DNA from 3 places in the Halomonas sp. 3D7M genome. Region 2 is predicted to be linked to each of the others. Evidence: predicted binding sites of a transcription regulator. Region 2 holds the regulator's gene; each other region holds the start of a gene.

What was found. The regulator FNR, encoded in region 2, switches genes on or off when oxygen is low (the NO sensors DNR and NnrR bind a similar motif). The targets are predictions, from matches to a motif close to TTGATNTANATCAA.
Region 1: INT22_RS09280 (DUF427 domain-containing protein) is a predicted target of FNR. The motif match lies at 1,745-1,758, and genes of this name have one in related genera.
Region 3: cyoA (ubiquinol oxidase subunit II) is a predicted target of FNR. The motif match lies at 1,751-1,764, and genes of this name have one in related genera.

The regions. Positions count from the first base shown of each region.
Region 1 is NZ_JABUZF010000172.1:1,525-4,806, reverse strand. It holds partial or broken gene INT22_RS09290 (GlxA family transcriptional regulator) at 1-342, shown strand, start outside; gene INT22_RS09285 (DUF2235 domain-containing protein) at 669-1,718, shown strand; gene INT22_RS09280 (DUF427 domain-containing protein) at 1,865-2,125, shown strand; gene INT22_RS09275 (hypothetical protein) at 2,276-3,256, shown strand.
Region 2 is NZ_JABUZF010000261.1:19,252-22,533, reverse strand. It holds gene INT22_RS16990 (DNA polymerase III subunit epsilon) at 1-39, shown strand, start outside; gene ttcA (tRNA 2-thiocytidine(32) synthetase TtcA) at 106-1,071, shown strand; gene fnr (fumarate/nitrate reduction transcriptional regulator Fnr) at 1,058-1,810, opposite strand; gene hemN (oxygen-independent coproporphyrinogen III oxidase) at 1,869-3,282, opposite strand, start outside.
Region 3 is NZ_JABUZF010000141.1:986-4,267, reverse strand. It holds gene cyoB (cytochrome o ubiquinol oxidase subunit I) at 1-480, opposite strand, end outside; gene cyoA (ubiquinol oxidase subunit II) at 483-1,535, opposite strand; gene INT22_RS06865 (DeoR/GlpR family DNA-binding transcription regulator) at 1,809-2,576, opposite strand; gene INT22_RS06860 (outer membrane protein OmpK) at 2,837-3,282, shown strand, end outside.

The DNA of each region.
Region 1 (3,282 bases), on a different contig from region 2:
TTGGCCCAGCAGGTAAGTGGCTTAGCGCTGACACCTCCAGCGCGTGAAAGCCAAGCGCCGTACATCGAACCACTGCTGTTGCGAAGCAATGAAGAGCGCTTTTCAACCCAGGTTGAGCGCTGGCTACTGCAGCGATATACCGAGCCCTACGATCTACAGCGCTTGGCGGACGCCTTTCATGTCAGCACGCGCACGCTGCTGCGCCGCTTCCGCAATGAGAGTGGCACCACACCGCTACTCTGCCTGCAGCGTCACCGAGTGCATATGGCCAAGAGCTTACTGCGCACGACATCCTTGACCGTGGCGCAGATCACCGAACGCGTTGGCTATCGGGATGTAGCAAGCTTTTGCGCTCTTTTTAATCGTTTAGTGCAGCTATCGCCCAGCGAATATCGTCGACAGTTTGCTCCGGTGCGCATCAACGCGCTTTGCTAACGAGCTGTGTCTGCATCGCCGCAGAAAGCGTGAGGCAGTCCGCCGGTTGGCTATCAGCAGGTGACTATCAACAGTTGACTATCAACAGGTGACGGGATGAATTGTCGACTAACCTTCATTAAGTAATGTGGAGGTCGCAGGTACGCGTTGGCCAAGAGCGCATCGCGCATCGTCTGCCCCTCATTAAGCGATTATGAGCACTGTTCAAAGGCGTGCATCATCATGGGGGCACCATGGCAAAGCAAAAATTGACTCTGCTATTCGATGGCACCTGGAACGACCCTGAAGATCAAACCAATGTTTATCGTATTACCCGGCTGCTCCATGATGACGATGACGGTATCAGGCAGCGGTTCTATTATGATCCCGGTGTAGGGACGTCCAAATTTCAGCGCTTTTTCGGCGGAGCCTTCGGTTATGGGCTAAGCAAAAACCTACGGGAAGGCTATGACTGGCTGGCAAGGCATTACAGTGAAGGCGATGAGATCTGGATATTTGGATTCAGCCGCGGTGCCTACACCGCCAGAAGCCTAGTGGGGATGATTCGTAAATGCGGGCTAGTGCATGTCGTCACGCCAGGGCTGCTTGATAAGGCTGAAAGTATTTATCGAAACCGTGATTTGCACCCCGATTCTGAGGTGTGCACAGAGTTCAAGAAGCGCTTCAGCCGCCAGCCCAGGGTTCATTTCATTGGCGTGTGGGATACCGTTGGCGCACTGGGCGTGCCAGGAACCAACCTGTTCAAAAGCAAATACGATTGGCACGATACCGAGCTTTCCAGCATTGTCGATTATGCCTATCAAGCGGTCGCGCTGGACGAACACAGGTCGGCCTATAACGTATCGCTCTGGACGAGCAAGGATGGCAAGCAGAAAACAGGTAATCGCAACGTCGAGCAGCGCTGGTTTATCGGTGCCCACGCCAATGTAGGCGGCGGTTATGGCGCTGGCGACACGCTGGCCGACATACCGCTGAGCTGGATGTTAACCAAAGCGCAGCAGGCAGGCCTAAAAGTGGCCCCCTTCAATGCTGCAGAGGATGCTTGGAAAATGGCACCGAAAGATTCGTTTGCTGATTTTCTGAAAGGGCTTTACGCCAAGTATGCACGCCTTAGATACAAGGGCGACGGCCGATTTTACCGGCAGTATGCGCAGGGTATGCAGGGGCTGCCTGCGGTGAATATTTCAGTCGATGAGAGTGTATGGAAGCGTTGGGCTGATACCGCGTGCAAGTACCGGCCACGTACCCTGACCGATGCCCACCTTTCCCCACCGGAGGAGTAGGCCGGGCGGCGGCGTGGAAGTGATGAATGATCTAGGTCATGAAGTGACCAATATCGACTAAAAACTAAGTGCTCAAAGTAGGCTAAATATAATTTAACTGCTAGGATCGAAGCATTAGAGCGAATAACGCCGCAGGGAACAACCTAATGCCAAATGCCCCACGCATTGAGCTTCACCCTATTAGCCAACGCGTGCAGGCGCATGTTGATGGCACGTTAGTTGCTGGCTCCATCGACACCATCGAACTCCGCGAACACGGCTACCCGCCACGCTATTACTTCCCACGTGAAGACGTGCGGATGGACTTACTCACCGTGTCAGAAACCACCACGTATTGCCCATTCAAAGGGCATACGGTGCATTTCTCGCTGGGTGAACACCAGGATATCGCTTGGAGCTATGAGTAGCCGATTGGCGGCATGGAGGCGATAGCAGGGAAGGTGGCTTTTTATGAGGAAAGTCAATGACGCTTTTTGACCCTAAGCGACCATCCCGGCGAAAGCGGTATGCTGGTTCAGCAGTGTTAGATGTCTTGAGGTAAACGGGAGGCGCATATTATGACTTCGAATCCAAACCATGCTTATCTAGCTGGCGAAGAAGCTTCTGGTTACAGTATGGAGCTATGGGGGGCTATGGGCGTTCTTGCTCCGTTTTTGACCAAAAAGCAGCTGCGGGCAATCGAATCCGACCTGCAGCTAAACCGCAGTGACTTTGATGAGGCGAAGTATCTTCAGGCCGCGTGCGAAACGGCAATCTCCTCGACGATGGGGCGTTTGTTTCCAGATGCATTTGTCTATGAGCGGAAAATCAAGCCTCCCAAAGATGTAGATTGTTCTTTTGAAAAAGACGGATTTCGATTCAACTTCGAAATCAAGTGTCCTGACTATTCAAGGCAACACAAAATTGATCAGACCCACGCTTTCAAGGTTGGTGCATTTGGTCGTATGGATGACTACCAATCACTGGTGGAGAAGTTGCAGCGTGAGGTGTTCAATGCCGAAGGAAACCCTAACGCTGATCCAGATAAGCCGTTGATATTACAGCAGCATATGGACAACAAGTTGAAAGACTTTTTATTGTCGGCTCACGGAAAATTTGCCGACAATTCCTCAGAGAAGGAACTAAATGTTCTGGTTGTATGTTGCTCTGACCGCATGAGTATGCAGGAGTGGTTTTTCTACATGTTTGGGTCGCAAGGACTGCTAACCCAGGATTCCTACCATCCACCCGAGCAGTACGACAACGTTGATTCTGTCATTCTGACGAACATCTACCATCGCCATCACGACTACAAAAATAAGGGTAAGTTGAGTGATCACTGGGATTGGAGCAAGTCCTTCAACTTGATATTTTCGAATCCATTGAGGAAGAAAGATAAAATGGAAGCAAGTTGGAAGTTAGTGGATCTGATACCGAATCATTCATTGGAAGTCACGAGTTTTGAGGTGAAAAATGGGGTGGAGGAGATGCGAATCGTTCATTTCATCGTTGAAGAGCTTTTATCCAAAGGTCTGTACTATTTCCAACCAGACATCTAACAAATCATTGCTGCGGACATTTGACC
Region 2 (3,282 bases):
TATCTGCGTTTGCAGCGCGAGATCGCCCAGCAGGGATAGTCGTTACTACCCTCATGGGATGAATCCACGGGTTTATCTTGGGTGGACGTGGTGAGTCTTGTTAGAATGCCCGCTGCTTCTTCTACCATCGGCAGTGCCTACACCATGCTACAACCTGACTATTTTGACCCCGCAGCGCCTGATACTGTTTCTGTTGACAGCCCTGCTGTTAATAGCGCACAGACACCATCCGAGCATCACGCCGCTAAACAGAAGCGTGAATTTAATAAGCTACAAAAGCGCTTACGGCGAGAGGTTGGCAACGCCATCATTGATTATCAAATGATTGGTGAAGGTGACAAGGTGATGGTGTGCCTGTCTGGCGGCAAAGATAGCTATACGATGCTGGAGATACTGCTTAACCTGCAGCGCAACGCGCCGGTTAATTTCTCTCTGGTCGCCGTCAATATGGATCAAAAACAGCCAGGCTTCCCGGAGCATGTGTTGCCCCAATACCTAGATAAAATGGGGGTTGAATACCACATTCTAGAGCGTGACACCTACTCGGTGGTGAAAGAGAAAACCCCGGAAGGAAAAACGACCTGCGCGCTCTGCTCACGACTAAGACGTGGCTCTCTTTATGGGTTTGCCGAGGAAATTGGGGCTACGAAAATTGCCCTAGGGCATCATCGTGAAGATATTTTAGAAACGTTATTTCTTAACATGTTCTTTGGTGGCACTTTGAAAGCAATGCCTCCCAAGCTTTTATCTGACGATGGCAAGAATATTGTCATTCGCCCCCTTGCCTACTGCAAAGAGGCTGATATTGCAGAGTTTGCTCGGCTAATGGAATTCCCGATTATTCCCTGCAACTTATGTGGCTCTCAGCCCAATCTCCAGCGTCAAGTTGTCAAAGATATGTTGGCTGAGTGGGATAAAAAACATCCAGGACGTCTAGAGAGCATGTTTAAAGCGGTGACCAATGTAGCGCCTTCCCAGCTAGCAGACCGCCGTTTATTTGACTTTGCTGGCCTTGAAGCCAAACAAGCGGCGTTGATGGAAGGGCGTATTCAGGCGCTTAGCGTGGACTAGCCGACTGTTCTTCCTCTTCAGTTAGCGTGATGAGGCGCCGCATATCTAAAATATTAACCTCGCGCCCTGAAACAGCCACCACCTCTTGCTGTTGAAAGCGGCTAAGAATACGGCTGACCGTCTCTACCGCCAAGCCTAAGTAATTGCCGATGTCGGCGCGGGACATGGAGAGTCTGAAGCTATAAGGCGAGTATCCACGTCGACGAAAACGGTCTGAAAGGGTGACTAAAAAGCTGGCTAGTCGTTGATCGGCCGTCTTACGCGATAGCAAGCGCATCATGCGCCGGTCATCCCGCAATTCTTTGCTCATGCTCCGATAAAGCTGGCCACGTAGTTCGGGCAGTTCTTCGGAAAGCAGGTCCAAGCGATCAAATGGAATTTCACATACCGTTGTGGTTTCCAGTGCAATGACGCTACCGGGGTAGTGCTCTTCATCAATTCCGTCCAATCCCACTAGTTCGCTGGGAAGGTAGAAATTTGTCAGCTGATCATTGCCGTTCCCTTCGCTGGTCACCTGTTTCAGGCTGCCTGAGCGGACGGCATACACACTGGTGAAGTGATCGCCCTGGCGAAACAGGGGCTCGCCTTTTTTGAGCGGTGCGCGGCGGCGAATGATGGCATCAAACTGGCCCATATCCTCAAGCTCTAAGGCAAGCGGCAGACACAGCGAGCTTAGGCTACAGGTCTGACAGCGCGCCTCTTGCAGTAGTGAGCGTCGTTGGCTGGCGGGGTGTGGCATATCATTCTCCCTTTCTCGTTAGCCATCATAGGCCCAGAGGCAAGACGTCTCAACAAGCTTATACAATCTTAGAGTAGCGCTGAGTCGGCTGGTCAGCTATGCGAGCATCAAAGGCCATCGCCAAATGGCGAATCAGCAGCCGCCCAGTGGGGGTGGCGCTAATAACTTGCCGATGGCGAGTGATTAAACCGTCTTGCTCAGCTGTCTTCAATTGCTCAATTGCGGTGGAAAAATAATCACTAGCATCGATGTGCCAACGCCTTCCAACTGCCGCTAGATCAATGTGCATGTCGCACATTAGCCGTTCAATCACGTCTCTTCGTATTAGGTCATCCTTATTTAACCTTAATCCTTTGACGGTTGCCAGCTTACCTTGATCTAAGGCTGCTTCATATTGGCCAAGCTGAGTCGGGTTTTGTGCGTAAACGTCGTCAACCCGTGATATAGCGGATACGCCTAAGCCAACTAAATCGCACTGTGCATGGCTAGAGTAGCCCTGAAAATTGCGTTGTAAGGTGCCGTTGCGCTGTGCAATCGCTAGGCTATCGTCAGGTCGTGCAAAGTGATCCATGCCAATATGCACATAGCCTGCATTAGTCAGCATTTCTATGGTGGTATGCAAAATAGCCAGCTTTTCATCAGCGCTGGGAAGGTCCGTTTCGTTAATGCGTCGCTGTGGCGCAAAGCGGGTGGGCATGTGCGCATAATTAAATACCGACAGCCGTGCGGGGTTGAGTTCGATGACTTGGTTTAGCGTCTCGGCAAAGCTTTTTTCGGTTTGAAATGGCAGCCCATAAATCAAATCAAGATTGAGTGAGCGAAAACCAAGACGGTGAGCTTCTTCCATTAACGTTTCGGTGAGTACCCGGGGTTGTACGCGGTTGATAGCTTTTTGTACCTGCAGGTTTAAATCCTGTACGCCAAGGCTTAGTCGATTAAAGCCGAGAGATTGTAGGTGGCGCAAAGTAAATACGTCTGCTTCGCGAGGGTCTATTTCAATAGCGTAATCGCGATCGGCTGAGCTAGATAAACCAAAACGGGCATCTAGGCGATCAATCAGGTCTCCCATCTGTGCCAAGGTTAGAAATGTGGGCGTACCACCTCCCCAGTGTAACTGTTGCACCGGGCGTGAAGTGTCTAAATGGCGGGCAGTGAGCACCATTTCCCGATCTAGCCGAGAAAGGTAAGGTTCCGCAAGGGCGGTATTCTTCGTTGCGATTTTATTGCAAGCACAGTAGAAGCAAATTTTTCGACAAAAGGGCACATGCACATATAGGGATAGCGGACGGTGGCTCTCGTTACTGCGCGCTAGCGCCTGAGTAAAGTCATCGGCGCTGAACTGCTCATGAAACGCGAGAGCTGTTGGGTAGGATGTGTAACGTGGGCCACTTTTGTCATAGCGACGCAGTAGCGTTTCATCCCAGGCATTAGCCCCAGACACTTCCGTGTTGGTAGGTGAGAAGGCAGCAGTG
Region 3 (3,282 bases), on a different contig from region 2:
AAGGGAAATATTAACTAGAATCGCGGACACCGCGAACAGCCAAAAGCTCAGGTTATTCAAGAAAGGAAAAGCAACGTCGCGTGCGCCAATTTGCAGCGGCACCACCAGATTCATCAAGCCGATGACCATGGGCATCGCAACGAAAAAGATCATAATCACGCCATGGGCGGTAAAGATCTGATCATAGTGTTCAGGAGGGAGGTAACCCGCGGCCCCACCAGCCGCCATAGCCAACTGGGTACGCATCATAATGGCATCAGCAAAGCCGCGTAGCAGCATCACCAAGGCAACCACAAAATACATAATACCGAGCTTTTTGTGATCAACGGAGGTAAACCACTCGCTCCACAGCCAGCCCCACTTTCGGTAATAGGTTAATGCGCCGATAAGCGCAGCACCGCCAATCGCCATCATGGCGGCAACGATCATAATGATCGGTTCGTGATACGGAATCGACTCTAATGTCAGTTTTCCAAACATGCTTAACCCCCCGCTTCAACGCTTGTGGGATGGCCGCTCATCGCGTGATCCTCACTAGCATGCTGATTGGTAACGTGGCCAAACGCGGCCTGATGATGGGTAGCGCCTGCGCTTTCTAGCTCGCCAGACTCGCCGTGGCTATCGTCAACATCACTGACGGCTTCGTGGTTAACATGGTCGCCATGACCACCGTGCCCACTGCCACCGGTATGAAAGCTGGTCAGAATCGACGTATAGAGCGCCGGAGATACCTCAGAGAAGTACTCGACCGGGTGGTATTCACTCGGTTTGGCTAAATCGCTATAACGGTCGGGATAGGTCAGGGTTTCATTGGAAGCCCGCACGTTTTCAACCCACGCCTCAAATTCTTCTGGGGTGGTAACGTGAGCATCGAAGGTCATTCCTGAGAAGCCAGCACCGCTGTAATTTGTGGAACGGCCTGGATAAACGCCGACGTCGTCTGCAATTAGATGAACATCGTTATCCATACCCGCCATGGCATAAATTTGGCTGCCTAAGCGCGGAATAAAGAACGCATTCATCACAGAGCCAGAGCTGACTCGAAAACGCACCGGTGTATCCACAGGAAAGGCAAGCTCGTTGACACTGGCAATGCCTTGTTCGGGGTAGATGAACAGCCATTTCCAGTCCAGCGCTACCACTTGGATTTCCATTGCGGCGGTATCGCTTTCGATGGGCTTATGGGGATCTAAACTATGGGAGGTTTTCCAGGTAAGAAACGCTAAGACAGCGATGATTAAACAAGGCACTGTCCATACCGCGACTTCAATCGCATTAGAGTGCGCCCAGTCGGGTAGGTATTTAGCAACATTGCGATTGCTGCGCCGATAACGCCAACCAAACAGCAGCGTCATCACTATCACTGGAATCACTACAATTAGCATCAGCCCAAATGAGGTCAGTATTAGCGAGCGTTGCTCAACGCCAATCTGCCCTTTGGGATCCAACAATGCAGAACTGCAGCCCGTTAACAACAGGCACAACATGACGAGCACGAATGTGCCTCGCCTGCGCCAGAGGGTATGTCGTTGCATGGTGTGATCTCGTCAGAGAGTTGTCCAAAACAGCGCACTATTTGACCAGCTGAATAGCTAGCTAAATAGCCCGCTAACTAACACCCCATACTTTTCCCAGAACAGTGAGTACGTATGCGTTGCTCCGGGAAAAATATGCGCTACCGAAGGGATTGGTAGCGAGTCATAGCCAATACACGCCACGCGCGCATAAACTAAGACTAAAGTATTTTCTATTGATCTGGATCAATCAGAAAGAGACGCTTTGCCGCACCCCGAATGCTCAATAGTGTGTTAAGCGACTGTCACACTGGGTGATGCATGAGGAAGACAATCTTGAACTTTCGACGCACTGTCATCGTCGGTCACGACAATATCGAAATCGGATAACGCGGCAAAATAGGCTGGGCGCACTAAACCAAATTTGCTGGCATCAACAATCAACAGGCGCTGCATAGCCGTTGCAATGGCAGCCTGTTTTGGCGCTACTTCATGAAAATGGAAACAACTAACCCCACGCTCGCAGTCCACTCCTGCGGCAGAGATCAATGCTTTATTAATGCCTAAACGCTCAATCGCAGCACGCATACCATCACTACCAAACGATTGTGATGAGGCATAAAACAGTCCCCCTAGCAGCACTAACCGCACATTAGGCAGCGCGGCCACTGAGTTAGCCACGTTAAGGGCATACGTCACCACAGTGAGCTCGCGGAAATGGCTTAACTGACTAAGTAAAGGAATCAGTGTTGAACCGCAGTCAATGAATAGCGTATCGCCGTCTTCGATAAAGCTGGCAACTCGCTGACAGAGGCGGTGCTTAATCTGATAATGGCTGGCCTGTTGCTCAGTCAGATCGTACACCGGTGTTACGCCAGGGTAGTTTGCCATGACCAACCGACCGCCCAACAAGCTAATCGCCGAAGGCTGCGTAGTAACGTCCCGACGGATCGTCATTTCAGAAACACCGCACAGCTCAGCAGCATCGCGCAGATGCAATGTCCCCCCGCTGGCAAGCGCTTCTTGCAACATTGCCAAACGCTGAGCGCTTCGGTCATTCATGGCAAACCTCTCCTTTAATCCCAAGTTCAGGCGTTATTTGTTATCAGCGGTTAGTGGGTATCCAAGGCCTATGCTGAGCCAGCCCTCATTATATTTCCACTGTCAGACACTGCTCTTCGACTATTTGAGAGTCATATCACATATACAAAGCGTTGATGGGCTAATACTTGCAAATCAACGTTAAAAAAATAACACTAAATGTTATAATTTTAACATCAACACCAGCCCACACGACTCATAACAACCCTGTTGAGGCTTCCATGACTGCTCACACCCCTTCTCGTTCTTCTTTCGTCACGCTTGGCGCTGGCGTTTTGCTGGCTAGCGCTGCGCTGGTAACGCCAGCGTTAGCAAACGACACCCCCGCGTCACCAACGACGCCCCTTTGGTCGTTTGCCAACGTTTCGGTGAACTACTTGGATTGGTCTAACGGTACTGAAGCGCGTACCGCTAGTAACGCAGCAAAAAGCGACTTCACGTTTGTCGAAATCGAAGGCGGCGTCGGTTACAGCTGGGGCGAATTCTACGGTTTCTTCGATTTCGAGAACCCAACCAACGATCAGTTTGACGAATCAAGCGGTGGTAAAGACAACTTTCGTACCGCTGGAAAAGTCACATCGCATATTTATCTCGGCGACAGCCCGCTATCAATCTACGCGCACCTGTACGACTTCCGCGATTATGGTTTCAACGCTCGCGAGCAGGA